4 regions of the Azospira sp. APE16 genome follow, and region 4 is predicted to be linked to each of the others. Evidence: predicted binding sites of a transcription regulator. Region 4 holds the regulator's gene; each other region holds the start of a gene.
The links. Region 4 encodes sigma-54, which starts transcription at its own class of promoters, with help from an activator protein. Its sites were predicted from a motif close to TGGCACGCTTNCTGCTNA; they were not measured.

Region 1: the regulator sigma-54 is predicted to act here: its motif matches at 4,633-4,650, upstream of ACLSSQ_RS06105 (DUF2126 domain-containing protein).
Region 2: the regulator sigma-54 is predicted to act here: its motif matches at 3,060-3,077, upstream of nifE (nitrogenase iron-molybdenum cofactor biosynthesis protein NifE).
Region 3: the regulator sigma-54 is predicted to act here: its motif matches at 1,583-1,600, upstream of nifV (homocitrate synthase).

Annotation. Positions count from the first base shown of each region.
Region 1 is NZ_CP179682.1:1,230,073-1,237,260, reverse strand. Features, by position in the region: gene ACLSSQ_RS06110 (circularly permuted type 2 ATP-grasp protein) at 1-1,179, opposite strand, end outside; gene ACLSSQ_RS06105 (DUF2126 domain-containing protein) at 1,246-4,599, opposite strand; gene ACLSSQ_RS06100 (ProQ/FINO family protein) at 4,853-5,275, shown strand; gene ACLSSQ_RS06095 (hypothetical protein) at 5,290-5,757, shown strand; gene ACLSSQ_RS06090 (proteasome-type protease) at 5,828-6,556, opposite strand; gene ACLSSQ_RS06085 (alpha-E domain-containing protein) at 6,633-7,188, opposite strand, start outside.
Region 2 is NZ_CP179682.1:324,354-331,541, reverse strand. Features, by position in the region: gene ACLSSQ_RS01720 (NADP-dependent malic enzyme) at 1-30, shown strand, start outside; gene ACLSSQ_RS01715 (flagellar basal body-associated FliL family protein) at 155-544, opposite strand; tRNA gene ACLSSQ_RS01710 (tRNA-Thr) at 639-713, opposite strand; tRNA gene ACLSSQ_RS01705 (tRNA-Lys) at 795-870, opposite strand; tRNA gene ACLSSQ_RS01700 (tRNA-Lys) at 931-1,006, opposite strand; gene ACLSSQ_RS01695 (YeeE/YedE family protein) at 1,079-2,185, opposite strand; gene queC (7-cyano-7-deazaguanine synthase QueC) at 2,185-2,874, opposite strand; gene nifE (nitrogenase iron-molybdenum cofactor biosynthesis protein NifE) at 3,115-4,572, shown strand; gene nifN (nitrogenase iron-molybdenum cofactor biosynthesis protein NifN) at 4,565-5,950, shown strand; gene nifX (nitrogen fixation protein NifX) at 5,973-6,401, shown strand; gene ACLSSQ_RS01670 (NifX-associated nitrogen fixation protein) at 6,394-6,864, shown strand; gene ACLSSQ_RS01665 (CCE_0567 family metalloprotein) at 7,019-7,188, shown strand, end outside.
Region 3 is NZ_CP179682.1:298,532-305,719, forward strand. Features, by position in the region: gene hslU (ATP-dependent protease ATPase subunit HslU) at 1-424, shown strand, start outside; gene ACLSSQ_RS01520 (AEC family transporter) at 536-1,411, shown strand; gene nifV (homocitrate synthase) at 1,623-2,777, shown strand; gene nifW (nitrogenase stabilizing/protective protein NifW) at 2,792-3,124, shown strand; gene ACLSSQ_RS01535 (electron transfer flavoprotein subunit beta/FixA family protein) at 3,117-3,962, shown strand; gene ACLSSQ_RS01540 (electron transfer flavoprotein subunit alpha/FixB family protein) at 3,984-5,066, shown strand; gene ACLSSQ_RS01545 (FAD-dependent oxidoreductase) at 5,079-6,377, shown strand; gene ACLSSQ_RS01550 (ferredoxin family protein) at 6,394-6,681, shown strand; gene ACLSSQ_RS01555 (hypothetical protein) at 6,730-6,918, opposite strand; gene ACLSSQ_RS01560 (ferritin-like domain-containing protein) at 6,908-7,188, shown strand, end outside.
Region 4 is NZ_CP179682.1:174,459-181,646, forward strand. Features, by position in the region: gene ACLSSQ_RS00875 (CinA family protein) at 1-163, shown strand, start outside; gene bfr (bacterioferritin) at 218-697, shown strand; gene ACLSSQ_RS00885 (PAS domain S-box protein) at 762-2,843, opposite strand; gene recA (recombinase RecA) at 2,980-4,002, shown strand; gene recX (recombination regulator RecX) at 3,999-4,454, shown strand; gene lptB (LPS export ABC transporter ATP-binding protein) at 4,520-5,266, shown strand; gene ACLSSQ_RS00905 (RNA polymerase factor sigma-54) at 5,333-6,805, shown strand; gene hpf (ribosome hibernation-promoting factor, HPF/YfiA family) at 6,820-7,140, shown strand.

The DNA.
Region 1 (7,188 bases), 1.1 Mb from region 4:
GTCGGCACCAAAAATGGGGTCGAAGCGGCGGCCGGGGAAGGCCGCCTTGATCACCAGCTGGTCCAGGTGTTCGCTGGTGTACTTGAGGGCCGGCGCCTCGCCGCACCACCAGGTGGCCACCGAGGGCATCTGCAGGGGTTCCCCCAGGAGGCGCTCGCAGATGGCCGGGAGGAAGCCCGGCAACGCCCCCGACTCCACCACGCCGCTACCCAGGGCATTGGCCACCAGCACCCGGCCGGCCCGCACCGCCTGCAGCAGGCCGGGCACGCCGAGGGCGGAATCGCCGCGCAGCTCCAGGGGGTCGCAGAAGTCGTCGTCCTGGCGGCGCAGGATGGCGTGCACCCGCTTCAGGCCGGTGAGGGTCTTGAGGAAGACGGTCTCGCCCCGCACCGTCAGGTCCGGCCCTTCCACCAGGGGGAAGCCCAGGTAGCGGGCCAGGTAAGCGTGCTCGAAGTAGGTTTCGTTGTAGGGCCCGGGCGTGAGCAGCACGATCAGGGGTGGCTCGCCGCCCTCGCCGCTGTCCGGGGCGTAGTGGGCCAGGCTCTCCTGGACGCTGCGGAAGAAGCCGGCCAGGTGCTCCACTTTCAGGTCGCGGAAGAGGTCGGGGAAGACCCGGGAGACGATCAGCCGGTTTTCCAGGGAATAGCCGGCGCCGGAGGGGGCCTGGGTGCGGTCGGCGATGGCCCACCAGCGGCCGTCCGGCGAGCGGGCCAGGTCCACGGCGTAGAAATGGAGGAAGGTGTCGCCGGGCTGGCGCACCTGGCGGCAGGGCCAGAGGAAGCCGCCGTGGCCGTACACCAGGGCCGGCGGCAGCAGGCCCGAGGCCAGCAGGTCCTGGGGGCCGTAGAGGTCGGCCAGGACGGCGTTGAGCAGGGTGGCGCGCTGGGCCACGGCGGCGGCGAGCTGGCGCCACTCGTCGGCGGGGATGATCAGCGGCAGGGGGTCCAGTTCCCAGGGCCGGTCGGTGCCCTTGGGGTCGGCATAGACGTTGTAGGTGACGCCGTTTTCCTGGATGCGCCGCTGCACGAAGGCCAGGCGGGCCCGCATCTGCTCCGGCGAGGCGGCGTCCAGGTGGGAAAAGAAGGCTTGCCAGTGGGGACGCACCGCGCCGCCGGCGGCGAGCATTTCGTCGTAGCGGCCGGCGGAATCGGGATAGATGGAGAGAAGGGTGCGCGCCATGGCGTTCCGCAAAAAAGCGCGGCGGGGAAAAGGGGCGCCGCGCTGGTGGTTTTTTCCAGGGAGGGACTAGGGCCGGCCCTGGCGGCGCAAGTCTAGCGTAAACGGGAATTCCGGGTTCTGCGGCGCCGCCGCCTGGCCCCGGCCCGCCAGGGGACCCGGAGTGTGGCCCATGGGGAAGAAGCGGGCCAGGCGCCGGCTCTCGGCCTCGAAGGCATTGACCGGAAAAGCCTCGAAATTGCGCCCGCCCGGATGGGCCACGTGGTACTGGCAGCCGCCCAGGGAGCGGTCCATCCAGGTATCCACCAGGTCGAAGGTCAGGGGCGCATGAACGCCGATGGTGGGATGCAGGCAGGCGGCCGGCTGCCAGGCCCGGTAGCGCACCCCGGCGACGAACTCGCCGACGGTGCCGGTGGGCTGCAGGGGCACGGCATGGCCGTTGCAGGTGAGGCGGTAGCGGTCCGGCGGCAGGCCCGTGACCTTGACCTGGAGCCGCTCCACGGAGGAATCCACATAGCGCACGGTGCCGCCGGCGGCGCCCTCCTCGCCCATGACGTGCCAGGGCTCCAGGGCGTGGCGCAGCTCCACGGCGACGCCGCGTACGGCGAAGTCGCCGATGCGGGGGAAGCGGAATTCCAGGTGGGGCGCGAACCAGGCCGGGTCGAAGGCGTAGCCCGCCGTCTGCATTTCCGTCACCACGTCGGCGAAATCCTGGGCGATGAAGTGGGGCAGCATGAAGCGGTCGTGCAGCTCCGTGCCCCAGCGGGCCAGCCGCTCCGGGGCGTAGGGACGGGCCCAGAAGCGGGCCACCAGGGCCCGCAGCAGCAGTTGCTGGGTCAGGCTCATGCGGGCGTGGGGCGGCATCTCGAAGGCCCGCAGTTCCAGGAGGCCCAGGCGCCCCGTGGGGCCGTCGGGGGAGAACAGCTTGTCGATGCAGAACTCGGCCCGGTGGGTGTTGCCGGTGACATCGATGAGCAGGTTGCGCAGCAGCCGGTCGGTGAGCCAGGGGGCGCCTCCCTCCCCCGGCGGCGGGAACTGGCGGAAGGCGGTCTCCAGCTCGTAGAGGCTGTCGTTGCGGGCCTCGTCCACCCGCGGTGCCTGGGAGGTGGGGCCGACGAAGAGGCCGGAGAAGAGGTAGGACAGGCTGGGGTGGTTGTGCCAGTAGGAGATGAGGCTGCGCAGCAGGTCGGGCCGGCGCAGGAAGGGGGAATCGGCCGGCGTGGCGCCGCCGAGGACGAAGTGGTTGCCGCCGCCGGTGCCGGTGTGGCGGCCGTCGAGCATGAACTTCTCGGTGGACAGGCGGGTTTCCCGGGCCGCCTCGTAGAGGTGGCTGGTGCGCTCCACCAGTTCGTCCCAGGATTTGGCCGGGTGGATGTTCACCTCGATCACCCCCGGGTCCGGCGTCACCCGGAACACTTCCAGGCGCGGGTCCCGGGGCGGCTCGTAGCCTTCGAACATGACCGGCAGGCCCTGGGCCTCGGCGGTGGCTTCCACCGCCGCCAGCACTTCCAGGTAGTCCTCTAGGCAGCCCACGGGGGGCATGAAAATGTAGAGCACGCCGTTACGGGGCTCGGCGCACATGGCGGTGCGGGTGATCCAGGCGGCGGATTGGTGATGCCCCGGGACCCGCTCCCCACTTGCTTCTCCAGGCAGGCCACCCGGAGATGCGCTTGCTGCCTGCCTGCCAGGCATGGCCTCCGTGGGGATGCCCGGCATCTGCCGCCGCAGTTCGGCGTGGCGGGCCAGGGGCGCCCGGGGCGCCGCCGGGTCCGGCGGATTGAGGTAGGGGTAGTCGGACTGGCTGACCCAGGGCTGGGAATCCAGGGGCAGGCGGTAGCCCACCGGGGAGTCGCCGGGGATCAGGTAGCAGCGCTCGCTGCGCAGGAACCAGGAGCCGCTCTGCCAGCGGCCGGCGGCCGTCTTGCCCAGGGGCAGCACCTGGCCCACGGCCTGCTCCAGGCCCCGGGTGAACACCTTGGCCAGGCGCGCCCGCTCCAGGGGATCGTCGAGGCGGGTGTCGAAGGGATCCACGTTGGCCGGCAGGCGCCGCTCCCGCCACAGGTAGTAGAAGGCGTCCTCGTAGGCGGGGAACACGTGCTTTTCCTCCAACCCCAGGCGCCGCGCCACTTCGCCGAGGAAGGCGCCGGCCCGGGCGGCATCGACGCCGTAGTCCCGGGACTCGTCGGCGTACAGCTCGGGCCGCTGCCACAGGGGCTCGCCGTCCTGGCGCCAGTAGCAGTTGAGGGACCAGCGGGGCAGCTGTTCCCCCGGATACCACTTGCCCTGGCCGAAATGCATGAAGCCCCGGGGGGCGTACTTCTGCCGCAGGCGGTGGAACAGGTCGGCCGCCAGCAGGCGCTTTTTCGGCCCCAGGGCCTCGGTGTTCCACTCGGCCCCGTCCGGGTCGTCCATGGAGACGAAGGTGGGTTCGCCGCCCATGGTCAGGCGCACGTCCCGGGCCGCCAGGTCGCTGTCCACCGTCTGCCCCAGGGCTTCGATGCGGGACCACTGTTCCTCGCTGTAGGGCTTGGTCACCCGGGGCGCTTCCCAGATGCGGGTAACGCCCATGGTGTGGCCGAACTCGCATTCGCACGGCTCCAGGGCGCCGCTGATGGGCGCCGCCGAGGAAGGCTCGGGGGAGGCGGCCAGGGGAATATGGCCCTCGCCGGCGAAGAGGCCGGAGGTGGGGTCCAGGCCGATCCAGCCGGCGCCGGGCAGGTACACCTCGCACCAGGCGTGCAGGTCGGTGAAATCGGCTGCGGGACCGGAGGGACCGTCCAGGGATTTGACGTCGGCGGTGAGCTGGATCAGGTAGCCGGAAACGAAGCGGGCCGCCAGGCCCAGGTGGCGCAGCAGCTGGCAGAGCAGCCAGGCCGAGTCGCGGCAGGAGCCGGAGCCCTTGGCCAGGGTCTCTTCCGGCGTCTGCACCCCGGGCTCGAGGCGGATCAGGTAGGAAATGTCCCGGGCCAGGCGGGCGTTGAGGGCCACCAGGAAATCCACGCTGCGGCACTTCTCCCGGGAGATGGAAGCCAGATACGCCTGGAATTTCGGCGTCGCCGGCAGGGTGTACAGATAGGGCGCCAGCTCGTGCCGCTGCCAGGCCTCGTAGGCGAAGGGCACCTCCTCCGCATAGGGTTCGAGGAAGAAGTCGAAGGGATTGATGACCGACATCTGGGCCACCAGATCCACCTCCACCCGGAACTCCCGGGTCTTCTCCGGGAACACCAGGCGGGCCAGCCAGTTGGCCTGGGGATCCTGCTGCCAGTTGATGAAGTGTTCCCCCGGCATCACCTTGAGGGAATAGGAGAGGATGGGGGTGCGGCTGTGGGGCGCCGGACGCAGCCGGATCACCTGGGGCCCCAGGGCGATGGGCCGGTCGTAGCGGTAATGGGTGACGTGGTTCAGCGCGACGTGGATGGACACGGGGCGGCTCCGGGCGATGGGCGATAGCCGGATTTAGCAAGAGACGGGCCATGCCCCAGGACGGGTCACCCCCTGGAGAGGCGCATGGATACTGGGCCCCGGGCCGGCCGCCAGCCATCATCCGCACCATCCCGGAGCACGCCCGCCCCGGGCGCACCAGGAACGGGAGCCCCAGCCCCCTGTTACAGCCCAGTTGCAGCATTTTCCCTGCGTGATAACCTCCCACCCTTCCGCATTTCAACCCAACACCCAGATGACCTCTCCCGCCTTCAGCACGCCCCGCGAATTCCTCGCCGAACTGAGCGAAAAATTCCAGGTTTTCCGCGACCACCTGCCCCTGGCCATCGGCATCAACCAGCAACTGGCCGCCCTGTATCCGGAAATCGACCCCAAGCTGCTGAAGGTGAGCCTGTTCCGCCACACCAACTCGGTCCGCTACCTGAAGAACATGGAGAAGGCCACCCAGCGCCACGACCTGCAGGGCAACGCCGCCGGCGAGGTGGCCGAGGAACACCGCCAGCACGCCGCCGAAGTGCTGAAGGAACGCTTCAAGAAACAGGCCGAACAACGCCGCGCCGAAGCCGCCGCCAAGAAGGCCGAAGAAGATGCCAAGAAGGCGGAAGCCCAGCGCGCCGCCAAGCTCACCGCCCTGGCCGAAAAATTCGGCCGCAAATAAACAGGAAAACCGCCATGGCCACCAAAGCCCCCGTCAAAGCCGCCACCGCCGCCAAGCCCGCCAGCAAGCCCGTCGCCAAAGCCGCCGTAAAACCGGCAGCGAAGCCCGCAGCCAAACCCGTGGCCAAAGTTGCCGCCAAGCCCGTGGCCAAGCCGGCAGCGAAGCCGGTCGTCGCCAAGCCGGCCGCCAGCACCAAGCCCGCCACCAAGCCCGTTGCTGCCGCCAAGCCGGCGACCAAGAGCGCCGCGCCCCAGCGCCTGCTGGGTGCCGCCGACCTGATGGGCGCCCTGGACCTGGCCGACGAGTTCTACGCCATCGCCTACAACATCGAGACCTCCCTGCTCAACGGCGGCGCCGTGCCGGGCCAGGACTACACCCGCCTGGACCTCTACCAGCTGGCCCAGCCCTTCGTCCTGGAACTGTTCAAGGGCAACGAGAAGTTCTCCTACGTCTATCCGGCGGTGGAAGTGAACAAGCCCTGAGCCGTTTCCCGGCCCAAGCAAAAGGCGCCCGCGGGCGCCTTTTTTGTTGCCTGCCGAGCCGCTCCCGGCCTTAATCCCAGGCCGGGTCGGGCAGTTCGGCGAAGACCTGGCGCAGGCGTTCGCCCCATTGGGTGCGAATCTGGTTGAAGTAGGGATCGTCGGCGCCGATCTTGATCTGGTGGGTGACCTTGAAGTCCCCCCTCTCGTAGACCAGCAGGTCCAGAGGCAGGCCCACGGAGAGGTTGGAGCGGATGGTGGAATCCATGGAGATGAGGGCGCATTTGGAGGCCTCCTCCAGGCTGGTGGCCTTTTTCACCACCCGGTCGATGATGGGCTTGCCGTACTTGGATTCGCCGATCTGGAAATAGGGCGTATCGTGGGTCGCCTCGATGAAGTTGCCGGCGGCGTAGATCTGGAACAGGCGCGGCTCCTCGCCGTGGATGTGGCCGCCGAGGATGAAGGCGGCGGCGAAATCGACGCCGAATTCCTTGAGGGCCGCAGCATCCCGCTGGTGCACTTCGCGCAGGGCGTCGCCCACCAGGCGCGCCGCCTCGAACAGGTTGGGGGCGTTGTAGAGATTGGGCTTGTCAGTGGCCGCCAGGTGCTCGTTCAGCACATTGACCACGGACTGGCTGATGGAGAGATTGCCCGAGGTCATCAGCACCAGCATGCGCTCCCCCGGGCGCTCCCACACGGTCATCTTGCGGAAGGTGTTGATGTGGTCCACCCCGGCGTTGGTGCGGGAATCGGAAAGGAAGACCAGGCCGGCATCGAGCCGCATTGCCACGCAGTAAGTCATGTTGTCGTCGCTGTTTTTATGATGGTGAAAAAAGGCCGGCGGCAGCTGCCGCCGGCGCCTCCCCGACTGGTGCGCCTCAGGCCGGCACCAGGAAGTCCTGGGAGATGCGGTTGCCCAGGTCGTAGATGTCGTCCATGAACTCGGTCAGGTACTCGTGCAGGCCATCCTCCAGCACGTCGTCGATGCGGCCGTAGTGCAGGCGCGAATGCAGCAGGCCGGCCCGGCGCAGGGTCTCGCTGGACTGGCGGTTGCCCACCAGGCCCAGCAGGTGATTCACCTTGTCCAGGCAGTGGTGCAGGGAACGGGGCATGTCCATGCGCAGGATCAGCAGCTCCGCCACCCGGGCCGGGGTGATGACGTCCCGGTACACCTTGCGGTACACCTCGAAGGCGGAAAGGGAGCGCAGCAGGGCGCCCCACTGGTAGAAGTCGGTGACGCCGCCCTCCTCCCCTTCACCGTTGGGCTGCAGGAAGTGGTATTTCACGTCCAGGATGCGGGCCGTGTTGTCGGCCCGCTCCAGGAGGCCGCCCATGCGGATGAAGTGGGCCGCCTCGTCCTGCAGCAGGGTGCCAAAGGTGACGCCCCGGGTCAGGGCCGAGCGCAGCTTGACCCATTCGAAGAACTCGGTGATG
Region 2 (7,188 bases), 150 kb from region 4:
GCCGTGGTGGATGCAAAGAAGCAGCGCTGAGTCGCAACGGCCGGGCTAGCCCCGGCCAAAAAGAAAAGCCCCGCCGGCCGCAAGGCCCCGGGGCTTTTTTCTTGCCGCCCGGCACCGCCTGTAGCGGCCCTGGCGACCAGGAAGGCGGACTCGCCTACTGGATGATGAAGTTGGTGAACAACACTTCCTTGACGCCGCTCTTGGGCGTCTCGTCGAGGAGTTTGTTGAGGACGTCGCGGATGCTTTCCGCCAGGACCTTCTTGCCCTCCAGGGTCAGCAGCTGTTCCGGCTGCTCGGAGGAGAGCAGGATGATGAGCTTGTGCTGCACCTTGGGACGGATGGCCTTGAGAGTCCCATCCACCTCGGCGTGGGCCACTTCGAACACCATGTCCACCTGCAGGATGCGGCCGCTGCCGGCGAGATTGACGACGAAACGCAGGGGCTCCGCCGCCACCCCGCCGCCGCCTTCATTGGCAAAGGCCGGCGCCGCCAGGAAGGCGAACAGGCACAACAGGACAGAGCAACTCCGCGCAATCATCTTCATGACTTCCCCTGGAGAGAAAACCTGCACCGGCTCAAGACAAAAAAATAGCCCCGGACGGGGCGCGCTGCGGACGCCTTGGCGCCACCGGAAAGGATGGTGCCCATGGGCAGGATTGAACTGCCGACCTCTCCCTTACCAAGGGAGTGCTCTGCCACTGAGCTACATGGGCCACACATTCGGGCCGCCAGCGAGAAAACGGCAGCCCTGCAAAATAAAACGGCCCCCTAGCGGAGGCCGTTTTACCTGAATCTGGTGGGTTGTGAGTGGCTCGAACACTCGACCTACGGATTAAGAGTCCGCTGCTCTACCAACTGAGCTAACAACCCGAATGAGGGGCGCATTATAGCCGCCCTACTTCCGTTTGTACACCTCTTTTTTCCAGAGGCTGGTGGGTCGGGCGAGATTCGAACTCGCGACCAACGGATTAAAAGTCCGCTGCTCTACCGACTGAGCTACCGACCCGCAAAAACGGAGCGCGAATTATAGGTGGCACCCCCGGGCCTGTCAAACCCGGGATTGATGCGGGTGGGCGGGCTATTCGTTGAGCATGCGCCGGTACTGCAGGCGCAGGGCCAGCCAGGCGCCGGCAATGATGGACAGGGTGGTGATGAGGCTGCCCAGGGCCAGGGTGGAGATGCCGGAGAGGCCCTGACCCACGGTGCAGCCGAGGGCGGTGACGCCGCCGAAGCCCATGAGGACGGCGCCGATGAGGTGGCTGGCCGTGTCTTCCGCATCGCGGAAGCCTTCCCAGCGGAAGCTGTGGCGGGACAGGGCCACCAGGGCGGAACCGGCGACGACGCCGAGCACCGTGGCGATGCCCAGGGTCAGCTTGCGGCTGGCGTCGCTCCAGGTGGCGAATAGTTCCAGGGCGTAGGCCGGCGGGGCGACGAAGGTGAGGGACTCCATGCGGCCGCTGTTGGTGCCGAGAAAGGCCGGCTGCAGGGTGTCGGGATGTTCGGCGACGAAGGCCAGATGGCCGCTGAGGAACCAGCCGCCCACCACGGCGGCGCCGATGGCCAGACCGCCGAGGATGTACTCGGCCTGGCGGAAGTCGGCGCGCAGCAGAGGCGCCGCCAGCAGCAGGCCGCCGACACTGCCGGCCACCAGGGCCGACGCCGTGGCCGGCGGCAGGCCCAGGAGAGGCTGCAGCAGCCGGGGCAGGTCCTGGCCCGGGGCGGACAGATCCACGGCCAGGACATCCAGCAGGCCGACCCGCAGCAGGGCCGGCAGTCCCTTAAGGGTGGCCAGGGCGGTGAGGCCCATGACCAGGAACACCACCAGGGATTTGAGATTGCCGCCCCCCAGGCGCACCAGGGTCTTGGCGCCGCAGCCCGAGGCCAGCACCATGCCGATACCGAACAGCAGGCCGCCCATCAGGTGGGACGCCCACAGCAGGCGGGGGGCGGTGTAGATGGAATTGGCCACGTCGATGAGGCCCGCCAGCTGCAGGCCGGCAGTACCCAGCACCGCCGTGCCCATGGCCAGCAGCCACATGCCCATGCGGTTCCAGTCCCCCATGTTCACGATGTCGGACACCGCGCCCATGGTGCAGAAGCAGGTGCGCTGGGCGACGGCGCCAAAGAGGCCGCCGAGGCCGGCGGCCAGCCACAGCAGGGGCGGCAGATCGGGCAGGCTATCCATCAGGCGCTACGGTAGGGCGTGGGATCGGCCAGGCCGGCGGCGCGGAAGCCTTCGGCCCGCAGGCGGCAGGAATCGCAGACGCCGCAGGCCCGGCCCTCGTCGTCGGCCTGGTAGCAGGAGACGGTGATGCCGTAATCGACACCGAGGGCGGTGCCGCGCTGGACGATCTGGGCCTTGGTGAGGTCGATCAGGGGCGCATGCACATGCAGCTCGGCCCCTTCCACCCCGGCCTTGGTGGCCAGATTGGCCATGCGTTCGAAGGCGGCGATGAATTCGGGGCGGCAGTCCGGGTAGCCGGAATAATCCACGGCGTTCACGCCGACGAATATGTCCTTGGCCCCCAGCACCTCGGCCCAGGCCAGGGCGAAGGAGAGCATGACGGTGTTGCGGGCCGGCACATAGGTGACGGGGATGCCGCCGGCCTGGACGCCCTCGACGGGCACGGCAATGGAACTGTCGGTGAGGGCGGAGCCGCCGAACTGGCCGATATCCAGGCGCACCACGCGGTGCTCCTTGGCGCCGAGGGCAGCCGCCACCCGGGCGGCGGCCTGCAGCTCGGCCTTGTGACGCTGGCCGTAGTCGAAGGACAGGCAGTAGGGGGCAAAGCCTTCGCTCTTGGCGATGGCCAGGCAGGTGGCGGAGTCCAGGCCGCCGGAAAGCAGGACGATGGCAGGGCGAATGTCAGTCATAGGCGGGCAAATATACCGCGAGCGGGGGCCGGTATAAAGGCTGGCCCCCGGTCCGGCCGGGCTGGTGCCAAGTGCAACAAGAAGCGCCCCGGGGCTGTCGCGAAACCGACAGGAAGACGCCCCACGACGCCGCCACGGCCCTGACGAGGCAGCAAAAACAAGCACTTTGGGGCAGTGCCGGGCACTGGCACCAAACCTGCTACTTAAGGCTCACAAAAGAAAAATTGTAGGAGAGCCGACATGAGCGCATTGCAACAGAAGGTGGCCAGTGTCCTGGAAGAGCCGGGTTGCGCCACCAACCAGGCCAAGGGCGAGAAGGAACGCAAGGCGGGCTGCAAGAAGCAGCTCACGCCGGGCGCCGCTGCCGGCGGCTGTGCCTTCGACGGGGCCAAGATCGCCCTGCAGCCCATCGTGGACGTGGCCCATCTGGTGCACGGCCCCATCGCCTGCGAAGGCAATTCCTGGGATTCGCGCCATACCCTCTCCTCCGGCTCCCATATCTACCGCACCGGCTTCACCACCGACATGAACGAGATGGACGTGGTGTACGGCGGCGAGAAGAAGCTCTATCGGGCCATCAAGGAAATCATCGACAAGTACGACCCGCCCGCCGTCTTCGTCTACCAGACCTGCCTGCCGGCCATGATCGGCGACGACATCGAGGCGGTGTGCAAGGCCGCCGCCGCCAAGTTCGGCAAGCCGGTGATCCCGGTGAATGCCCCCGGCTTCGTCGGCAGCAAGAACCTGGGCAACAAGCTGGGCGGCGAGGCCCTGCTGGACTACGTCATCGGCACCCGGGAGCCCGAGTACACCACCCCCTGCGACATCAACCTGATCGGCGAATACAACGTGGTGGGGGAGTTGTGGCAGGTGAAGTCCCTCTTCGACGAACTGGGCATCCGCATCCTCGCCACCATCTCCGGCGACGGCCGCTACAACGACATCGCCACGGCCCACAAGGCGAGGGCGGCCATCATGCTGTGCTCCCAGGCCCTCATCAACGTGGCCCGCAAGATGGAGGAGCGCTACGGCATCCCCTTCTTCGAGGGCAGCTTCTACGGCGTCTCCGACATGTCCGACGCCCTGAGGAAGATCAGCGCCCTGCTGGTGCGCCAGGGCGGCCCGGCGGATTTGCCGGAACGGGCCGAGGCCCTCATCGCCCGGGAGGAAGCCAAGGCCTGGGCCCGGCTGGAGCCCTACAAGGCCCGGCTCAAGGGGAAACGGGTGCTGCTGTTCACCGGCGGCGTGAAGTCCTGGTCCGTGGTCTCGGCCCTGCAGGAAGTGGGCATGGAAATCGTCGGCACCTCGATGCGCAAGACCACCGCCAACGACCGGGAGAAGGTGAAGGAAATCATGGGCACCGATGCCCACATGTTCGACGAGCTGCCGCCCCGGGAGATGTACCGGATGCTCAGGGACTCCCAGGCCGACGTGATGCTCTCCGGCGGCCGCTCCCAGTTCGTGGCGCTGAAGGCCAAGACCCCCTGGGTGGAGATCAACCAGGAACGGCACCACGCCCTGGCCGGCTACGACGGCATCGTCAATTTGGTGGATGAGATCGACAAGGCCCTCTACAACCCGGTGTGGCAGCAGGTACGCCAGCCGGCCCCCTGGGAGCGGCCCGACTGGGAACAGGACCTCGAAGAATGGCAGTCCTGTAGTCAGGAAGAATGCGCAGGCGAGGTGTGCCATGGCTGAGGTCAAGCACAGCAGGAAGGCCTGCGCCGTCAATCCGCTGAAAATGAGCCAGCCCATCGGCGCCGCCCTGGCCTTCCTCGGCATGGACCAGGCCCTGCCTCTGCTGCACGGCTCCCAGGGCTGCACCGCCTTCGGCCTGGTGCTCTTCGTCAAACACTTCCGCGAGACCATTCCCCTGCAGACCACGGCCATGAACGAGGTCACCACCATCCTCGGCGGCCTGGAGAATGTGGAGCAGGCCCTGGTGAATATCCACAAGCGGGCCGCCCCGGCCCTGGTGGGCCTCATCTCCACCGGCATCACCGAGGCCAAGGGCGACGATGTGGACGGCTTCCTCCAGCTGATCCGGCAGAAGCACCCGGAACTGGCGGACATGGAGGTGGTGTTCGTCTCCACTCCGGACTTCGCCGGCGCCTTCCAGGACGGCTGGGGCAAGGCGGTGCTGCGCATGGTGGAGACCATCGCCAAACCGTCGAATGTGCGCCGCCCCTGGCAGGTGAATATCCTGCCCGGCTGCCACCTCACCCCCGGCGACATCGAGGAGGTGAAGGAGATGGTCGAAGCCTTCGGCCTCACCCCGGTGGTGCTGCCCGACCTCTCCGGCTCCATGGACGGCCACATTCCCGAGACCTTCCTGCCCACCACCCTGGGCGGCACCCGGCTCGACGAACTGCGCAGCATGGGCGAGTCGGCCTACACCCTGGTGATCGGCGAACAGGGCCGGGCGGCGGCGGCAAAGCTGAAGGACATCGCCGGCGTGCCCTACGCCGTCTTCGACCGGCTCACCGGTCTGAAGCCCTGCGACGATTTCCTGGCCCTGCTCTCCCGCATCGCCAACACCGAGGTGCCGCCCCGCTTCAAGCGCCAGCGCAGCCAGCTGCTGGACGCCATGCTGGACGGCCACTTCCACTTCGGCAAAAAGAAGGTGGCGGTGGCCGCCGAGCCGGACCTGCTGTACGCCCTCACCACCTTCCTCACGGAAATGGGGGCGGAAATCCAGGTGGCCGTCACCAGCACCGAATCCCCGCTCCTCAACCGGGTGCCGGCGGACGAAGTGCTGATCGGCGACCTGGAAGACTTCGAGCAGGGCGCCGTCGGCGCCGACCTGCTCATCACCCATGCCCACGGCCGCCAGGCGGCGGCGCGGCTGGGCATCCCCTTCTGGCGCTCCGGCCTGCCCACCTTCGACCGCCTCGGCGCGGCCCACAAGGTGAGCGTGGGCTACCGGGGTACCCGGAACCTGATTTTCGAGGTGGGCAATGTCTTCATTGAAAACCTGCACGAAGCCGTCCCCGACGATTTCCGGCCGACCGCCGAACCCGCCGCCAGCTGCGGCACCTGCTGCGCGCACGGTGCGGCGGCTGTCGCTTGTCACTGAATCAACCAAGGAAGGTGCCGCCATGAGCAAACCGCTGAAAGTCGCATTCGCCACCGAGGACCTGCAACAGGTGGACGCCCACTTCGGCTGGGCCCGCAACATCGCCATCTACGACATCACCGCCGACAGCTCGGCCCTGGCCACCGTGGTCCGCTTCGAGGGAGACCTGAAGGAGGACGGCACCGAGGACAAGCTGGGAGCCAAGCTGGAAGCCATCCAGGACTGCGCCATCGTGTACGTGGCCGCCATTGGCGGCTCGGCGGCGGCCCGGGTGGTGAACATGAAGATCCACCCGGTGAAGGTGCCCAATCCGGAACCCATCACCGCCATCATCGGCAAGCTGCAGGCCGTGCTCAAGGCCACCCCGCCGCCCTGGCTGCGCAAGGCCCTGATGAAGGATCAGGAACGCAATTTCGACGACGCCCTGGAAGAGGAAAAATCCCATGTCTGATTCAGCTGTCTGCGCAACTTTTGCCATTGCCGACTCCCCCTTCCTCTCCGAGCTGGTCAAGCAGCTGCGTTCCCAGGACAGCTACGGCCACTGGGACGGCAAGAGCGATGTGGAAGTGGTGGGTCCCTACGTGCTGGACAAGGAGGCCCGCAAGGCCATCCCCATCATCGACGACCCGGACCCGGAAGTGCTGTGGCGCCTGGAGCTGTACTACAACGCCATCGGCCTGGCCATCGAGCGCCAGAGCAAGGTGATGTGCGCCCCCATGATCAAGATGAGCCACGAGGGCTTCGGCCGCGTGGTGCTCATCGCCGGCCGCCTGGTTGTGTTCAACAAGTACCACCGGGACGTGCACCGCTTCGGCTTCGATTCCCTGGAAGCCCTGGCCGAACAGGGCGACAAGATCGTCAACGAAGCGGTGGCCATGATCGCCCGCTTTGGCGAGGTGGCGAATTACGGTTGAAAGGCTTTAGCCACAGAGGACACAGAGAGCACAGAGAAATTCCGGGCAGTAGCGGCGGCAATACGGATCGTCAAAACCCCCGGCGTTTCCGCTGCGATGTTATCCCCTCTGTGATCTCTGTGCCCTCTGTGGCAACGATTTAAGGAATCCCCCCATGAGCGACAACCCCGAAGAACTGAAGGCCCAGATCAAGAAGCTCTCGGCCCAGGCCATGACCTGGAAGATGAACCTGCACGACCTCTCGGAGGAGCTGCCGGTGAACTGGGAAAACATCATGGAAACGGCCCAGAAGACCCACGACGCCTACGCCGCCCTCACCGCGGC
Region 3 (7,188 bases), 120 kb from region 4:
CTTCATCGCCAGCGGTGCCTTCCACCTGGCCAAGCCGTCGGACCTGATCCCCGAGCTGCAGGGCCGCCTGCCCATCCGGGTGGAACTGGATTCCCTCTCCGTCTCCGATTTCGAGCAGATCCTGACCCAGACCGACGCCTGCCTGACGCGCCAGTACCAGGCCCTGCTCGGCACCGAGGGCCTCAAGCTGGAATTCACCGCCGACGGCATCAAGCGCCTGGCGGAGATCGCCTACTCGGTCAATGAAAAGACCGAGAACATCGGTGCCCGCCGCCTGTACACGGTCATGGAAAAGCTGCTGGAGGAAGTCTCCTTCACCGCCGGCAAGTCCGGCGCCGAGACCCTCACCGTGGACGGCGCCTACGTGGATGCCCGCCTGGGCGAACTGTCCCGGGACGAGGACCTCTCCCGCTACGTGCTGTAAGAAGCGGGGCGGCGGCAGGCCGCCCCGGCGCCCCCCACCTAGGGGCAACCCTGATGGCCGCCCCGCCCGGGCCGCCGTTACACTCTCCCGGAACCCCGCCCTGGAGCCGGCATGCTGCTGCGCATCGTCGCCATCGTCTTTCCCCTCTTCGCCATCGTCTTCTTCGGCTGGCTCTACGGCCGCAAGAAGCAGCCGGACATGGCCTTTGCCAACCAGCTCAACATGGAAGTGTTCGTGCCGGCCCTGGTCTTCGCCGCCATGGCCGACAAATCCTTCGACCTGGCCGCCAACTGGGGCCTGGCCGTAGGCGCCGTGGTGGGCGTGGTCGGCTCCGGCCTCGCCGGCTGGGGCCTGGCCCGTCTGCTGGGCAGCGCCCCCAAGACCTTCGTGCCGCCCATGATGTTCAACAACTGCGGCAACCTGGGCCTGCCCCTGGCGGTACTGGCCTTCGGCGACGGGGCCCTGGCCCCCATGGTGGTGCTGTTCATGGTCTCCAACCTGCTGCACTTCTCCTTCGGCGCCTGGCTGCTCGACCACCACACCCGCCTGACCAACCTGTGGCGCATTCCCGTGGTGCTGGCCAGTCTGGTTGGCCTGGCGGTGAGCCTGCTGCACATTCCCATCTGGCCGCCCCTGAAGCTGGCCATCAAGATGCTGGGCGACGTCTCCATTCCCCTGCTGCTCTTTTCCCTCGGCGTGCGTCTGGCCGGCTCCAGCCTGTCGGCGGTGCGGGTCGGTCTGTGGGGCGCCCTGGCCCGGCCCCTGGTGGGTCTGCTGCTGGCCTACGCCACCGCCCTGGCCTTGGGTCTGGAAGGGCAGCAGAAAGCCCTGCTGGTGATCTTCGGCGCCCTGCCGCCGGCCGTGCTCAACTACGTCTTCGCCGAACGCTATCGCCAGGAACCGGACCAGGTGGCCTCCATCGTCCTGCTCGGCAACCTGGCCGCCCTCCTGTTCCTGCCCCTGGCCCTGGCCCTGGTGTTGCCCTAGTCCGTCGAGTCCGGGAGCGGCCTACCGGGCCGGCAGGTTTTCGGGCCAGGGCAGGGGCCTCTTCCCCTGTCCGAAAACCTACAAATGTCGCATTCCTCTCCCCCCGCTGCGGGCCCTGTCTGAAATCAGCAACCGCATGATTTAAATAGCTTGTTTTAAAAAATCCGGCCCTGGCACCCTTATTGCTGATACCCCGGCAAGAGGCCATGCCATGACAACCATCACCATCAACGACACCACCCTGCGCGACGGCGAACAGACCGCCGGGGTGGCGTTCACCGCCGCGGAGAAACTGGCCATTGCCCAGGCCCTGGCGGCGGCCGGGGTGCCGGAGATGGAGGTGGGCATTCCCGCCATGGGCGAGCAGGAGCAGGAAGTGATCCGGGCCATCGCCGGCCTCGGGCTGTCCACCCGGCTGATGGTGTGGGGCCGCATGTGCGCCGCCGACCTGGAAGTGACGCGGCGCTGCAATGCCCACATCGTCAATCTCTCCATTCCCGTTTCCGACCAGCAGATCCGCCACAAGCTGAACAAGGACCACCGCTGGGTGCTCGATTCCATCCGCCGCTTCGTGCCCGAGGCCCGGGCGGCGGGGCTGGAGGTGTGCGTCGGCGGCGAGGATTCCTCCCGGGCCGACCTGGACTTCCTGCACCGGGTCATGGAGGCGGCCCAGGCTGCCGGCGCCCGCCGTTTCCGCTTTGCCGACACCCTGGGGGTGCTGGACCCCTTCATCACCCACCAGCGCATCGCCGCCCTGCGGGCCCGCAGCGACCTGGAAATCGAAATCCACGCCCATGACGACCTGGGGCTGGCCACCGCCAACACCCTGGCCGCGGTGACCGCCGGCGCCACCCACATCAACACCACGGTGAACGGTCTTGGCGAGCGGGCCGGCAATGCGCCCCTGGAAGAGTCGGTGATCGCCCTCCGGCATCTCTACGACATCGACAGCGGCGTCGATCCCCTCCAGCTGCCGGCCATCTCCGATCTGGTGGCCAAGGCTTCCGGCCGGCCGGTGGCGGTGAACAAGAGCATCGTCGGCGCCAACGTGTTCACCCACGAGGCCGGCATCCACGTGGATGGCCTGGCCAAGAACCCGGCCAACTACCAGGCCTTCGATCCGGCGGAAGTGGGCAAGGGCCACCGCATCGTGCTGGGCAAGCATTCCGGCTCCACCGCCGTGATCCACGCCTACAAGGACTTAGGCATAGACATCGACGAGGGCATGGCCCGCCGCATCCTCTCCCGGGTGCGCAGCTACGCCATGGCCTTCAAGCGCCCGCCGGGCTTTCGTGAACTGATGAGTTACTACCTGGAAGGGATGCAGGGGAGCGGCCGTCCGGCCCCCCGGCTGCATGTCGTCTGAACAAGGAGAAGCCTATGGAAACCCTGATGGACGAACTGCAGCAGCTCTCCACCGCCGAGGAATTCCTCGACTACTTCGGCCTGGAGTACGACCCGGCCGTGGTCAGCGTCTCGCGCCTGCACATCCTCAAGCGCTTCAACCAGTACCTGGCCCGGGAAGGCGGACTGGCGGGCCTCAACGAGGGCCTGAGCCGCATCAAGTGCCGGGAGCTGCTGGCCCGGGCCTATACCGATTTCGTTCATTCCTCCGGGATCGAGCAGAAGGTTTTCAAAGTGTTTCAACAGGGCGTGCAGCGGGTATCCGTGGATAGCCTGCGCCGCTCCCTAGGAGAGGCAAGCCATGCATAGCGTCGTCTGTATCAAGCAGGTGCCGGACTCGGCCCAGATCCGGGTGCATCCGGTGACCAACACCATCATGCGCCAGGGGGTGCCGGCCATCATCAACCCCTACGACCTGTTCGCCCTGGAAGAGGCCCTGCGCCTCAAGGACAGGTTCGGCGGCACCGTCACCGTGGTCACCATGGGCCCGCCCATGGCCGAGGCGGCCCTGCGCAAGTGCCTTTCCTACGGCGCCGACGACGCCATCCTGGTGTCCGACCGGGCCTTCGCCGGTTCCGACACCCTGGCCACCTCCTACGCCCTGGCTACGACCATCAAGAAGATCATGGGCAACATGCCGGTGGATCTGATTTTCACCGGCAAGCAGACCATCGACGGCGATACCGCCCAGGTGGGCCCGGGCATCGCCAAGCGCCTCGACTACCAGCTGCTGACCTACGTCTCCAAGATCGTGGACCTGGACCTGGAGAAGAAGGAAATCACCGTGGAGCGCCGGGCCGAGGGCGGCGTGCAGCTGCTGAAGACCGCTACCCCCTGCCTCATCACCATGCTTGAAGGCACCAACGAGATGCGCTTCGGCGACCTGGACGACCTGTTCCGCGCCGCCCGCTACGACCTCAAGGTGTGGAACCGGGAAACGGCCGGCATCGACGATGCCGAGATGATCGGTCTCAAGGGTAGCCCCACCGTGGTGAGCAAGGTCTTCGCCCCCCGCCCCCGCAGCCAGCGGGCCGAGATGGTGGAGACGGTGGACAACGATCCGAAGAACCTGGCCGTGACCCTCCTGGCCAAGGTGTTCACCCAGCACCCCAAGCTGGAAAAGGAAATCGCCAAGCGGGCGGGTTAACCAGGGAAGAGGACAACAGCCATGAGCGAACAACCGAAAAAGCCGGCGAAGAAAAAGGTCGAACTGGACCCCCGCTTCGTCAATTACAAGCACGTCTGGGTAGTCGTCGAGAGCGAGCGCGGCGAAGTGCATCCGGTCTCCTGGGAACTGCTGGGCGAGGGCCGCAAGCTGGCCGACGCCCTCGGCGTGCAGCTGTGCGGCGTGGTCATGTGCGGCCCCGGCGAGCGCGGTGCCGGCATCTGCGGCGAGGCCTTCACCTATGGCGCCGACAAGTGCTACCTGATGCAGGACGAGGTGCTGAAGGACTACCGCAACGAGCCCTACACCAAGGCCCTCACCGACCTGGTGAACACCTACCAGCCGGAAATCCTCATGCTCGGCGCCTCCACCCTGGGCCGGGACCTGGCCGGCTCGGTGGCCACCACCCTGGGCACCGGCCTGGTGGCCGACTGTACCGAACTGGTGATCGAGACCGAGACCCGCAACCTGGCCTCCACCCGCCCCACCTTCGGCGGCTCCCTGCTCTGCACCATCATGACCCAGCGCCACCGGCCCCAGATGGCCACCGTGCGCCCCCGGGTGATGGCCATGCCGGAAGCCGACGGCAGCCGCAGCGGCGAGATCGTCACGGTGCCCTTCTCCATGATCGAGACCTCCATCGTCACCAAGGTGCTGGAGTTCATCGCCGACGACACCCGGGACAAGCCCAACCTACCCTTCGCCGACATCATCGTCTCCGGCGGCCGGGGCCTGAAGAAGCCGGAGAACTTCCAGCTGGTGTGGGACCTGGCCAAGGTCCTGGGGGCCGAGGTGGGCGCCTCCCGCCCGGTGGTGCAGGCCGGCTGGGCCGAGCTGGACCGCCAGGTGGGCCAGTCCGGCAAGACGGTGCGACCCAAGCTGTACATCGCCGCCGGCATCTCCGGCGCCATCCAGCACCGGGTGGGCATGGACGGGGCCGACGTCATCATCGCCATCAACACCGATGCCAACGCCCCCATTTTCGACTTCGCCCACTACGGCATCGTCGGCAACGCCATGACCATCCTCCCGGCGCTGACCGAAGCCTTCAAGGCCCACCTGGCGCAAGCCAAAAAAGCCGGCTAACAGGAGAACACCATGGCTGAAAAATTTGACGTGATCGTGGTCGGCGCCGGCATGGCCGGCAACGCCGCCGCCTACACCCTGGCCAAGGGCGGCCTCAAGGTGCTGCAGATCGAGCGGGGCGAAACCCCGGGCTCGAAGAATGTGCAGGGCGCCATCCTCTACTCGGACGCCATCGAGAAGATCATTCCCGACTTCCGCGACGACGCCCCCCTGGAGCGCCACCTCATCGAGCAGCGGGTGTGGATCCTGGACGACAACTCCTACGTCGGCACCAACTACCGCTCCGAGGACTTCAACAAGCCGCCCTACAACCGCTACACCATCATCCGCGCCCACTTCGACCAGTGGTTCAGCAAGAAGGCGCGGGAGGTCGGCGCCCTCACCATCTGCGAGACCACCGTCACCGAACTGCTGCTGGACGGCAAGAAGGTGGTGGGGGTGATGACCGACCGCAAGGGCGGCGAAATCTACGCCGACGCGGTGATCCTGGCTGACGGGGTGAATTCCCGCCTGGCCACCAAGGCCGGCTTCCATCCCGAGATCAAGCCCAAGGACGTGGCCCTGGCGGTGAAGGAAATCCACTTCCTGCCCCAGGAGACCATCGAGGCCCGCTTCAACATCGGCGAGGAAGAGGGCGTGGTCATCGAAATGGCCGGCACCATCTCCGAAGGCATGATGGGCACCGCCTTCCTCTACACCAACAAGGAATCCATCACCCTGGGCATCGGCTGCATGCTGTCGGACTTCAAGAAGCAGAAGACCACGCCCTACGAGCTGCTGGACAAGATGAAGAAGCATCCTTCCATCGCCCCCCTGATCGAAGGCGGCGAGATGAAGGAATACGCCGCCCACCTGATCCCCGAAGGCGGCTACAACGCCGTGCCCCAGGTCTATGGCGACGGCTGGCTGATCGCCGGCGATGCCGGCATGTTCGTCAACGGCATCCACCGCGAAGGCTCCAACCTGGCCATGACCACCGGCATGCTGGCGGCCCAGACCCTGGTGGAACTGAAGCAGGCGGGCAAGGCCTTCACCGCCCCCAACCTCTCCAAGTACAAGGCCAAGCTGGACGACAGCTTTGTCATGAAGGACCTGAAGAAGTACCGCCGCATGCCGGACATCTTCCACAAGAACAATCAGTTCTTCACCACCTACCCGACCCTGCTGTCGAAGGCGGCCCAGACCATCATCCGGGTGGACGGGGTGGACAAGAAGACCAAGGAAAAGGAGATCAAGAAGAGCTTCATCGCCTCCCGCTCCGTCTTTGGCCTGATCGGCGACGCCTTCAAGTTCTGGCGCGCCATGGAATAACCCGGAGGACATGACCATGTTGAAAGTCGAAGAGAAACTGTTCCAGGACCGCTACCGGGTCGATTCGGGCCGTCCCCACATCCAGATCAAGAACCCGGAGCTGTGCACCCACAAGTGCGCCGAGCAGCAATGCACCGTGTGCTGTCCCGCCGGCTGCTACACCCAGGAGGGCAACGGCAAGGTGGTGCTGATCTCCGACGGTTGTCTGGAGTGCGGCACCTGCCGCATCATCTGTGACGAACACCGCAACCTGGAATGGGAATGGCCCCGGGGCGGTTTCGGCATCCTCTTCAAGTTTGGTTGAGGGTTGTAGAACCTTTGCCACAGAGGGCACAGAGAACACAGAGTTACATCAAAACTGACTGACCTCCAGGTCAATAAGGACGCCACTCTTCAGCATGGCATAGCCAGGACTGGCATCCACGCTGGCTTTCCGGGTGGGTGCTTGTTGCAACCTTCTCCGCCTGAAAGTGGAAAGGAAAAACTCTGTGATCTCTGTGCCCTCTGTGGCTAAAAAAGAAAGCGCAAAAATGGAAGACATTCATCTGTTCCTCGCCCACGCCATCACCCTGGAGCGGGATTCCGCCCGGCGCTACGAGGAGCTGGCCGAAGGCATGAAAACCCTGGGCGATCCGGAAGTGGCCGCCTTCTTCGAGCAGATGGCCCACTACTCCCGCCTGCATCTGGCCGAGGCCACGGAGCGGGGCGGCTTCCGCCACCCGCCCAAGCTGGAGGCCCACGAGTACCAGTGGCCCGACGGCACCAGCCCGGAGACCGCCGCCTGGGCCGGGGTGGATGCTTTCATGGACGT
Region 4 (7,188 bases):
CAAGCCGGTGGGCACGGTGTGCTTCGCCTGGGCCGGCCCCGAGGACTGGGTGGCGCTGGAAACCTGCCATTTCGCCGGCGACCGGGAGGCGGTGCGGGCCCAGACCGTGGCCCATGCCCTGGCCGTGCTGCGGCAGCGGCTGCAGGCGCCGGTGCTGGCCTAAGCCCCAGGCCTGGATTACCATCAGCCCATTCCCCCTTTTTCCGCGGAGCGCGCCATGAAAGGCAACACTGAAGTCATCAAGCTGCTGAACGAACTCCTGGCCGGCGAACTGATGGCCCGGGACCAGTACTTCATCCACGCCCGCATGTACGAGAACTGGGGCCTGAAGAAGCTCAACGAGCGCATCTGGCACGAGATGCAGGACGAAACCGAGCATGCCGACTGGCTCATCAAGCGCATCCTGTTCCTGGAAGGCACTCCGGGCATGACCCCGGCCAAGTCCATGAAGATCGGCAAGACCGTGCCGGAGATGCTGAAGAGCGACCTGGCCGTGGAAATCTCCGTGGTCAAGGAACTGCGTGCCGCCATGGCCCGCTGCGAGGCCCACAAGGACTACGTGACCCGGGACATGCTGCTGAAGATGCTGGACGACACGGAAGAGGACCACACCCACTGGCTGGAACAGCAGCTGAAACTGATCGAACTGGTGGGCCTGGAAAACTACCTGCAGTCCCAGATGGGCGACGCCGCCTGAGCCGCTGCAGCCCTGCCAGTCAAAAGGCCGCCCGTGGGCGGCCTTTTGCGTTGGCCGGCGCCCTTCAGCTGCGCCGCCGGGGCGGCCACAGGTCCGGCGATTCCTGCAGTTCGGAGAGGTCCTGGCTGATGCTGACGAAGTGGGTGATGCGGCCGTTGGCGTCGCGGATGGGGGCGATGGCCTGCAGGCAGACGTAGATGCTGCCGTCCCGCCGCCTGTTGAGCAGGCGTCCGCGCCAGGTCTTGCCGGCGTTGATGGTGCGCCACAGGTCGGCATAGGTGCCGACCTCGTTGAGCCCGGACTTGAGCAGCCGCGGCGTCTGTTCCAGGATGTCTTCCAGGGCGTAGCCGGTGACTTCCGAGAAGGCCTGGTTGCAGTATTCGAAGCGGCCCTGGGCGTCGGTGATGAAGACCACCGAGGGATTCTGTTCCACCGCCATGGAGAGCTTCTCCAGTTCCGCCTCCACCTGCTTGCGCTCGTGGATATCGCGGAAGGTGCCGGCCAGGTGCCGGGCCTGGCCGTCGGCGCTGTCCACCACCTGGCCCTCGCCGCGGAACCAGCGCCAGTGGCCGTGCCGGGTGTGGGTGCGGTACTCGCAGCGGAAGCGGGGGCTGCGTCCATCGCGGCAGTCCAGCAGGGCCTGCATGGCCCGGGCCCGGTCCTCCGGGTGCAGGCTGGCCTCCCATTCGGCCAGGCCGACGCTGCGCTCGGCCAGACGGTAGCCGTTGCCATCGGCCACGGCCAGGACGAACTGCAGGTTGCCGCTGTCCACCGCCCAGTCCCACACCCCCACCTCCGAGGCACCCAGGGCGCGGCGCAGGCGCTCCTCGCTGGCGGCAAGGCGGTCCATGGCCCGGTGCAGGGAGGTGACGTCCTGGGTGATGCCGTGGATGCGCACCACCCGCTCCGCCACCACCACCGGATGGCTGCGGACCCGCAGCCAGCGCACCTCGCCGTCGCGGATGATGCGGAATTCCTGGTCGGCGGCTTCCCCCGCGAACTGCCGTTCGAAGGCGGCCAGGGTGGCTTCCCGGTCCGCCGGATGCAGGTCGTCGGCCCAGCGCATGGCGTTCGCATACAGCTCGGCGGCGGAATGACCGCTGAGGCGCTGGGTGGCGCCGCTGACGAAGGAGAAACGCCGTTCCTCCGCCTCCAGGGTCCAGATGACGTCGTCGAGGGAGTCCAGCACCTGTTCCAGGCGCTCCTCCGCCCGGTTGCGGTCCTCCTCGGCGCTGCGGCGCTGCCGGTTGGCGGCGGCCAGGGCCAGGGTCACGGCGGTGAGGGAGGCGATCAGCACCTGCAGCTTCACCTGCACCAGCTGGGGCTCGATATTGGCGAAGGGGCCGGTGCCCAGGGCGGCGAAGACGGCGGTCGTCAGGGCCGTGGTGGCCAGGGCCAGGGTCACCAGGCGCAACTCGCAGCTGAAGGCGATCCAGATCAGGGTCAGCAGGAGCAGCAGGCCGGCGTAGGCGAAGGATTCGGGGGGCCGTTCGGAGAAGAACCACAGGCTGCTGAGGGCGGCGGCGACCACCGCCGCCACCGCCAGATGGCGCCAGCGGCCCTGGTCCAGGCCTTCCCGGGGCTGCAGCCAGGCCAGTAGCAGGGGGGCCAGCAGCTGGGTGCCGGCCAGGTCGCCCACCCACCAGCCGCGCCAGGCGGGCAGCAGCTGGGCCGGCTCCAGGCTGCCGCCCAGGCTCAGGGCACCGACGCCCAGGCTGGCGCTGATGGCGCCGCCCAGCACGGGGGCGCTGAAACACAGGTGCAGCACGTCCTGGGGGCGGCCCAAGCGTGGATCGAACTGCAGGGGACCCCGCAGCAGACGGTAGCCGGCCCAGGCGCCAAGGGCGTTGCCGGCGCCCATGAGCAGGCCGGTGAGGGGAGCAAAGCCGCTGATGAGGGCGCTGCCCAGGGTGGCCAGCAGCACTGCCGGCCACAGCCGGCCGCCGCCTAGGACGAGGGCGGCCAGGGCAATGCCGGCGGGGGGCCAGAAGGGTACGAAGAGGCCGTGGCCGGCAGTGCCGATGGCCATGGTCAGCTGGGCCACCGCCAGATAGGCGGCAAACACCAGCAGCAGCCCCGGGAGTAGGGGCAGGCGGGCAGCGGGGAGAGGAGCGGCGGCCGGGGGCGCCAATAATCGCTTTAGCATAATTTGCGCCATTTTCCCTGCTTTGCCGCGGTGTTCCAAGGCCTTTGATGCTGGGGATAACACGTAGTCCGGGTAACTTGGCGTAGGCCGGAGGGTTTGTGCCATAATCAGCCGCTTGATTTTGGGGAATTCAGTCATGGACGACAACAAGGCCAAAGCACTAACCGCCGCACTGGCGCAGATCGAAAAGCAGTTCGGCAAGGGCGCCATCATGAAGATGGGCGAGACCGAAGTGGACAAGGGCGTGGACGTGGTGTCCACCGGCTCCCTGGGCCTGGACGTGGCCCTCGGCGTGGGCGGCCTGCCCCGGGGCCGGGTGGTGGAAATATACGGTCCGGAATCTTCCGGCAAGACCACCCTGACCCTGCAGGTCGTCGCCGAGATGCAGAAGCTGGGCGGCACCGCCGCCTTCATCGACGCGGAACACGCCCTCGATCCCCAGTACGCCCAGAAGCTGGGCGTGAACATCGGCGAGCTGCTCATCTCCCAGCCGGACAACGGCGAACAGGCCCTGGAAATCGCCGACATGCTGGTGCGTTCCGGCGGTGTGGACGTGATCGTGGTGGACTCTGTCGCCGCCCTCACCCCCAAGGCCGAAATCGAAGGCGAGATGGGCGATTCCATGATGGGCCTGCACGCCCGCCTGATGAGCCAGGCCCTGCGCAAGCTCACCGCCAACATCAAGAAGACCAACACCCTGGTCATCTTCATCAACCAGATCCGCATGAAGATCGGGGTGATGTTCGGTTCCCCGGAAACCACCACCGGCGGCAACGCGCTCAAGTTCTACGCCTCCGTGCGCCTGGATATCCGCCGTATCGGCGGCATCAAGAAGGGTGACGAGGTGATCGGCAACGAAACCCGCGTCAAGGTGGTGAAGAACAAGGTCTCCCCGCCCTTCCGCGAAGCCCTGTTCGACATCCTCTACGGCGAAGGCATCTCCCGCGAGGGCGAGATCATCGAACTGGGGGTGGCCAACAAGCTGATCGAGAAGTCCGGCGCCTGGTACTCCTACAAGGGCGAGAAAATCGGCCAGGGCAAGGACAACTCCCGGGAATTCCTCAAGGCCAACCCGGCCATTGCCCAGGAAATCGAAGGCAAGATCCGGGAAGCCCTGGGCGTGGCCAACCCCGCCCCGGCGGCCGCTGCCGGGGAATGACCCCGAGCCTGCGCCAGCGGGCCCTGGGGCTGCTGGCGCGGCGGGAGTACAGCCGGGCCGAACTGGCCCGCAAGCTGGCGCCCCACGCAGAATCCGAGGCTGAGCTGCAGACCCTGCTGGACGACCTGGCGGCCCGCCGCCAGCTTTCCGATGCCCGCTATGCCAGTGAAAGGGTCGCCATCCGCGCCCGCCGCTACGGCGATGCCCGGCTGGCTCAGGAACTGCGGCAGAAGGGCGTGGCCGAGGAAACCGTCGCCGCGGCCCTGGCCCAGGGCGGCAGCGAGCTGGAACGGGCGCGCCAGGTGTGGCAGAAGAAATTCGCCGCCCTGCCCGCCGATCTGGCCGAGCGGGCCAAACAGACCCGCTTTCTCCTCAGCCGCGGCTTTGCCGCCGCCACCGTCCGCCAGGTGCTGCAGGGCGGCTGGGACGACGAGTCCGGCAGCGACTGGTAGAACCCCCGGGCGACACCTCTGGCACAATGCCTTTACGCCCCCGCATTCATAGAATCCGATAGCCCATGTCCGAGCAGAACCCCGACCTCATCGCCAAGCTTTCCGCCAACAACCTGAAAAAGCGCTACAAGTCCCGCACCGTGGTGCATGACGTGTCCTTCGAGGTGGGCAGCGGTGAGGTGGTGGGCCTGCTGGGCCCCAACGGTGCCGGCAAGACCACCTGTTTCTACATGATCGTCGGGCTGGTGCCCTCCGACGGCGGCTCCATCCAGCTGCAGAATCAGGAAGTGACCCACTTTCCCATCCACAAGCGGGCCCATCTGGGCATTTCCTACCTGCCCCAGGAGGCCTCCGTCTTCCGCAAGCTCAACGTGGAGGAGAACATCCGTGCCGTGCTGGAACTGCAGAAGCTGCCCAAGCACGAGATCGACCTGCGCCTGGAGGAACTGCTGGAAGAGCTGCACATCGGCCACATCCGCGCTTCCAATGCCGCCGCCCTGTCCGGTGGCGAGCGCCGCCGGGTGGAAATCGCCCGGGCCCTGGCTACCTCTCCCCGTTTCATCCTGCTGGATGAGCCCTTCGCCGGCGTGGACCCCATCGCCGTGCTGGAAATCCAGAAGATCATCCGTTTCCTCAAGGACCGCAGCATCGGCGTGCTCATCACCGACCACAACGTGCGTGAGACCCTGGGCATCTGCGACCGGGCCTACATCATCAATGAGGGCCGGGTGCTGGCGTCTGGCCGCCCGGATGAGATCGTTTATAATGAAGACGTCCGAAAAGTATATCTGGGCGAGAGCTTCCGTCTCTGACGAGCCCAGTCTCCGAGTCTTTCCCTCAACCCGCTCATTGCCGCCGGCCCCTTCGGCCCCGGGTCCATGAAACCAACCCTCCAACTCAAACTCTCGCAGCACCTGGCCCTGACGCCACAGCTGCAGCAGTCCATCCGGCTGCTGCAACTGTCGACGCTCGAGCTGGAGCAGGAGTTGGAGAAGTATCTGCTGGAAAACCCCCTGCTGGAGCGCGAGGACGAGAACTACGAGCCCTCCTACAGCGGGAGCGAAGGCGAATACGCCGGCAGCACGGCCGAGGCCGCTGCTGAGAGCCCGGGGGATGGCGGCGAGTCCAGCGAGGGGGCCGACAGCCACGGTCCCGAGGAAGTGCGGGAAGAGCCCCGGGACAGCCTGGGCGAAGGCGAGGACTGGTTTGCCGAAGGCAGCTACCCTTCCGCCTCCCGCGACGAGGACGAGGATTCCGACTTCCAGGAAGTGCAGGCCGCCAACACCTCCCTGCGCGACCACCTCAACTGGCAGCTGGGCCTGATGCAGCTCTCCGAGCGGGACCGGCAGCTGGTCAGCTTCCTGATCGAGGCGCTGGACGAGGACGGCTACCTGACCCAGCCCCTGGAGGAGCTGCAGGAAGCCCTGCCGGAAGAGCTGGAAATCGACCTGGACGACCTGCAGATCGCCCTGCGCCACCTGCAGCACCTGGACCCGACCGGTGTCGGCGCCCGCACTCCGGGCGAATGCCTGGCCCTGCAGCTGGAAGCCCTGCCGGCCGACGAGGTGCGGGACCAGGCCCTGAAGCTGGTGCGCCATCACCTGGAACTGCTGGCCGGCCGGGACTTCACCAAGCTGAAGAAGCTGCTGGGCTGCGACGACGAGCGCCTGCGCGCCGTCACCAACCTGGTAAAGAGCCTCAACCCCCGGCCCGGCGCCCAGTACGCGCCCCTGGATGCCCGCTACATCACCCCGGACGTGGTGGTGAAGAAGGTGCGCAACCAGTGGACCGCCAGCATCAATCCGGACGCCTACCCGCGCCTGCGCATCAACCGGCTCTACGCCGAGATCCTCTCCAAGCAGCGCGGCTCCAGCCTCTCCGGCCAGCTGCAGGAGGCCCGCTGGCTGATCAAGAACGTGCAGCAGCGTTTCGACACCATCCTGCGCGTGTCCCAGGCCATCCTGGACCGCCAGCGCCAGTTCTTCGAACACGGCGAGGTGGCCATGCGTCCCCTGGTACTGCGGGAAATCGCCGAAACCCTGGGCCTGCACGAATCCACCGTCTCCCGGGTGACCACCCAGAAATACATGGCCACCCCCCGGGGCATTTTCGAACTCAAGTATTTCTTCGGCAGCCACGTGGCCACGGATACGGGGGGCGCCTGTTCGGCCACCGCCATCCGGGCCCTGATCAAGCAGCTGGTGGCGGCCGAAGACCCCAAAAAACCCCTTTCGGACAGTCAAATATCCGAAATTCTTGGCCAACAAGGCATTGTTGTGGCGCGTCGAACCATTGCAAAATACAGAGAAGCGCTCAACATTTCGCCGGCCAACCTACGCAAGTCCATCTAAAAAAGGAGCGAGCCATGAACCTGCACATCACCGGACATCACCTGGAAGTCACCCCGGCGATCCGCGACTACGTCACTGCCAAGCTGGAGCGGGTTACGCGTCACTTCGACAGCGTCATCGACGTCAACGTCATCCTCACCGTGGAAAAGCTGAAGCAGAAGGCTGAAGTCACCGTGCGCGTGCCCGGCAAGGACATCCACGTGGATGCCGAGGATGCCGACCTGTATGCCGCCGTGGACACCCTGATCGACAAGCTGGACCGCCAGGTGCAGAAGTACAAGCAGAAGGCCCAGGATCACCACCGCGACACCATCAAGAATCACATCGAAGAGTGATCTGATTCCCTCTCCGGGACTGGGACGAAAGGCATAGGCGGCGGGGTC